DNA from 2 places in the Streptomyces sp. bgisy100 genome. Region 2 is predicted to be linked to the other one. Evidence: riboswitches for the same ligand, from Rfam matches in the RefSeq annotation. Region 2 holds a riboswitch; the other holds the start of a gene.
The links. Region 2 has a riboswitch for S-adenosylmethionine ahead of AC3EQ1_RS30345 (aminotransferase class V-fold PLP-dependent enzyme). Riboswitches for the same ligand answer to the same signal wherever they lie in the genome.
Positions count from the first base shown of each region.

Region 1: it holds a riboswitch for S-adenosylmethionine, as region 2 does, so the genes downstream of both, thrC (threonine synthase) here and AC3EQ1_RS30345 (aminotransferase class V-fold PLP-dependent enzyme) in region 2, are expected to answer to the same signal.

Region 1 is NZ_JBYITE010000009.1:6,002-8,453, forward strand. Features, by position in the region: gene AC3EQ1_RS08430 (glucosyl-3-phosphoglycerate synthase) at 44-1,027, opposite strand; SAM riboswitch class I at 1,225-1,366, shown strand; gene thrC (threonine synthase) at 1,384-2,452, shown strand, end outside.
Region 2 is NZ_JBYITE010000082.1:993-3,444, reverse strand. Features, by position in the region: gene trpD (anthranilate phosphoribosyltransferase) at 1-766, shown strand, start outside; SAM riboswitch class IV at 1,076-1,193, shown strand; gene AC3EQ1_RS30345 (aminotransferase class V-fold PLP-dependent enzyme) at 1,387-2,452, shown strand, end outside.

The sequences.
Region 1 (2,452 bases), on a different contig from region 2:
GCACGAGGGCCCGCGGGAGCGCGGACCCGGGGAGCCGCGCCGGTCAGGCCACCCGCCCCCGCCCCGCGGCCTCCCGGGCGCGCACCTCCCGGTACTCCGGAACGGTGATCATCGGCGGGCGTTCCTCGGCGGCCACCTCGTGCACGGACGGTGTGAACCCGCCCTCCGCACCCCGGTCGAACTGGGTGAGCACGGGCCGTACGAGGTGGCCGCGGGCCAGCCGGGCCTGGGCCGTGCGGTAGATCGTGGCGGCCATCCGGCCGAGCGCCTGCCCGTCCTGGTGGCGGTGGCGCCGCACGCCGACGTCGACCTGGGCCAGCGCGTCGAGCCCGGCGAGGTCCAGCGCGTCCACCAGCATGCCCAGCTCGATCCCGTACCCGACGGGGAAGGGCAGCTGCTCCAGCAGGGAGCGGCGGGCCGCGTACTCCCCGCCGAGGGGCTGCACGAAGCCGGCGAGCCGCGGCCAGTGCAGGTTGAGCAGGGGGCGGGCGACGAGTTCGGTGACCCGGCCGCCGCGGTCGCCGGTGTCGCCCAGCGGCCGGTCGTACATGGCCTTGACCAGGTGCAGGCCCGGGTCGGTGAGCAGCGGCCCGACGATGCCGGAGACGAAGCGGGCCGAGAAGTCGCGCAGGTCGGCGTCGACGAAGCAGACGATCTCGCCGCGGGTGACCAGCAGCGAGCGCCACAGCACCTCGCCCTTGCCGGGCAGGGCGGGCAGCCGGGGCAGCACCGTGTCGCGGTGGACGACGCGGGCTCCGGCGGCGGCGGCGACCGCGGCGGTACGGTCGGCGGAGCCGGAGTCGATCACGACCAGCTCGTCGACGAGCGGGACCTCCGGGCTCATCAGCTCGCGCCGGACCGTCTCGACGATCGGCCCGATGGTGGCCTCCTCGTCGAGGGCGGGGAGCACCACGCTGACCGTTCCGGACGGGCCTGCCGCCTGCTTCGCGGCGAGGAGCCGGCTCAGCGGCCGGTCGGCGGCCGACCAGGAGCGGTGCTCCAGCCAGCGCTCCACCTCTTCCAGCACGTGTTTCGTCTCCCTGGTGTGTTCGCGGGGCGGCCCGCGGGTGAGCGGGCGATGGCCCGGTGTGATCCGTCTCGCGGTTCGGACGACTATCTCAACTGTGGGGGCCGTCGGTTACAGTCTTGAACAACGCGGAAGTCCACTTCATGTCGGGGTGGCCTGCCGCGGACAAACGCACCGGGCCCCGCCCGGCGCCATACCGCTCATCCAGAGGGGCAGAGGGAACGGCCCGTTGAAGCCCCGGCAACCCTCCGGCCGGTCTCGTCTCATGACGCGAGGCTCCCGGCTCGGGAAGGTGCCAATTCCGTCTCGTGGCGAAGTCCGTCGCGAGGAAGATGAGGAGAAAGGGCCTCGCCTCCATGGCTGTGCAAGCTGCTACCGCCACTTCGTCCGCGGATTCCCCGGACGCCACCTCCGGTTCCGCCCCCGTCGCTCTCGGCCCCGCCGTCGCGCTGTCCTGCCGCGAGTGCGGTGAGCGTTTCGCCCTCGGCCCGATCTTCGCGTGCGAGGTGTGTTTCGGGCCGCTCGAGGTCGCGTACGACCTGCCGAGCGGCGACCCCGAGGGCCTGCGGAAGCGCATCGAGGCCGGTCCGGACAACATCTGGCGCTACGCGCCGCTGCTGCCGGTGCCCGCCGACGTCGCCGACAAGCCGAACCTGAACCCGGGCTTCACCAAGCTGGTCCAGGCCGACAACCTCGCCCGTGAGCTGGGCGTCACCGGCGGTCTGCACGTGAAGGACGACTCGGGCAACCCGACGCACTCCTTCAAGGACCGGGTGGTCGCCATCGCGGTGGAGGCGGCCCGCACCTTCGGCTTCACCACACTGTCCTGCTCCTCCACCGGCAACCTGGCCGGCGCAGTCGGCGCCGCGGCGGCCCGCTCCGGCTTCCGGTCGTGCGTGTTCATCCCGCACGACCTGGAGGCGGGCAAGGTCGTCATGGCCGCGGTCTACGGCGGCGACCTGGTCGGCATCGAGGGCACGTACGACGACGTCAACCGCTTCTGCAGCGAGCTGATCGGCGACCCGATCGGCGAGGGCTGGGGCTTCGTCAACGTCAACCTGCGCCCGTACTACGGCGAGGGCTCGAAGACGCTGGCGTACGAGATCTGCGAGCAGCTCGGCTGGCGGATCCCGGACAACATCGTGATCCCGATCGCCTCCGGCTCCCAGCTCACCAAGATCGACAAGGCGCTGAAGGAGCTCATCGCCATCGGTCTGGTGGAGGACAAGCCGTACAAGATCTTCGGCGCCCAGGCCGAGGGCTGCTCCCCGGTCTCCCGGGCCTTCAAGGACGGCCACGACGTGGTCCGCCCGGTGAAGCCGGACACGATCGCCAAGTCGCTCGCCATCGGCAACCCGGCCGACGGCCCGTACGTGCTCGACATCTGCCGCCGCACCGGCGGCGCCGTGGAGGACGTGAACGACG
Region 2 (2,452 bases):
CAAGACGGTGAACATCTCCACCATGTCGGCCGTCGTCGTCGCCGGCACGGGCGCCAAGGTCGTCAAGCACGGCAACCGCGCCTCCTCCTCGGCGAGCGGCGCCTCCGACGTCCTGGAGAAGCTCGGCGTCAACCTGGACCTCTCGCCGCAGCGGGTCGTCGAGGTCGCCGAAGAGGCGGGCATCACCTTCTGTTTCGCCGTCAAGTTCCACCCCGCGCTGCGCCATGTCGCACCGGCCCGGCGCGAACTGGGCATCCCCACCACGTTCAACATCCTCGGGCCGCTGACCAACCCCGCCCGGGTGCGGGCCCAGGCCACCGGCGTGGCCGACGCCCGGATGGCGCCGATCGTGGCCGGGGTGCTGGCCGAACGCGGCACCTCCGCCCTGGTGTTCCGCGGTGACGACGGGCTGGACGAGCTCACCACCACCGCCACCTCCCGGGTCTGGGTGGTCCGCGACGGCTCGGTGCGGGAGGAGGCCTTCGACCCGCGGGAGGTGGGCATCCCGATCGTCCCGGTGGACGCCCTGCGCGGCGCCGACGCCTCGTACAACGCCGATGTGGCCCGCCGTCTGCTGGCCGGCGAGGAGGGCCCGGTACGGGACGCGGTGCTGCTCAACTCCGCCGCGGCCCTGGTCGCCCTGCGGCCCACCGACGCCCCGCTGGCCGAGCAGATCGCGGCGGGCATCGAGAAGGCCGCGGAGTCGGTCGACACGGGTGCGGCGCGGCGCACGCTGGAGCGCTGGGTGGGCGCCAGCAACGGGTAGCCGTCCGCCGCCGGTTCGCCGGTGGTGACGCAGGGGGTCCGGGCTCGTTCCCGGGCCCCCTGCGGGGTTCTCGGGGGCGGTGGGGCGCGCGGCCGGGGGCCGCTGTGGGAGGGCGCCGCTGTGCGGAGTGCCGCTGTCCGGGCGGCGCTGGGTGGGGAGTGCCGTTGCCGGGTGCCGCTGCTCGCGGGGCTCCGCTGTCGGTGGGCGGGCGCAGGCTTAGGGGCGGGGCGCCGTCCACCGGACAGGGATCCCGTCCCGCCATGCGGACACGGTGGTGCCCGCGGGTGATCACCTGCCATACTCGCTCCAGGTCACGAGTGACAGCGACACAGGCCCCGGCCCGCTGTCCGGCAACCCTCCGTCCGTGGCGGGGTGCCCCGGGTGATGACCAGGCCGCAGTCAGCAAGGTCTGCGGCAAGCGCGGACCCCTCGCGATCCAGGGGTCCTGGTTGTCGAGGGAGATCCCGCGTGAGCAAGCGAATGCGCTAGGGCCGAAGGCCCCGTTCCCCACACCCTCCGTGCGGTGCCGTCCGCATGTCGAGGCCTTTCCGCACCCCGTTCCCTGTCCGGGCCGGGTGCGTCGACGCAGCCATTCCGCCGTCCCACCGGGAGACTCCGCCATGTCCGTGCGCCCTGCCGCCGCCACGACCGCCGCCGCCGCGACCTCCACCGCCGCGACCGCCACTGCCACGACCGCCGCCGGCCTCCGCGCCGACTCCGGGTGCGCCGGGGCGAGTTCGGCCGACGGCGTGGCCTCGCCCGAGCCCGCCTGTGCCACCGGCCCGCTGCCCGTCCTCGGCCGGGACGTCCTCGTACCGCTGGTCACCGGGGGAGAGGTCGAGTACGCGGCGCTCGACTACGGGGCCAGCGCCCCCGCCCTCCAGCGGGTCTGGGACGACGTCGCCGCCTACGCGCCCTACTACGGCAGCGTGCACCGCGGCGCCGGCTACCTCTCGCAGCTGTCCACCGACCTCTTCGAGAACAGCCGCGCCACGGTCGCCGGCTTCCTCGGCTGCCGCGAGGACGACCAGGTCGTCTTCACCCGGTCCACCACCGACTCGCTCAACCTGCTCGCCGCCGCCCTGCCGCGGAACACCCGGGTGTTCGTGTTCGAGACCGAGCACCACGCCTCGCTGCTGCCCTGGCAGCAGCGCGAGGGCATCACCGTCACCTGCCTCGACGCGCCCCGCACCCCGGCCCAGGCCGTCGAGACCCTGGAGCGGGCGCTCGCCGACCGGGAGCCGTACGGCCCGGCGCTGGTCTGCGTGACCGGTGCGTCCAACGTCACCGGTGAGCTCTGGCCGGTCCGCGAACTGGCGGCGGCGGCCCATGCGCACGGCGCGCGGATCGTCCTGGACGCCGCGCAGCTCGCCCCGCACCACCCCGTGGACATCAACGCGCTGGACGTCGACTGGGTCGCGTTCTCCGGGCACAAGCTCTACGCGCCGTTCGGCTCCGGCGTGCTCGCCGGCCGTGCGGACTGGCTGCGCTCCGCCGAGCCCTACCTCGCCGGCGGCGGCGCGAGCCGTACGGTCTCCCGGCGCGCCGACGGCGGCGTGGACGTGGAGTGGCACACCACCGCGGCCCGGCACGAGGCCGGTTCGCCGAACGTCATCGGTGTCCACGCCATCGCCTCCGCCTGCAAGGCGCTGTCCGAGGCGGGCTTCGACAGCCTCGTCGAGCGGG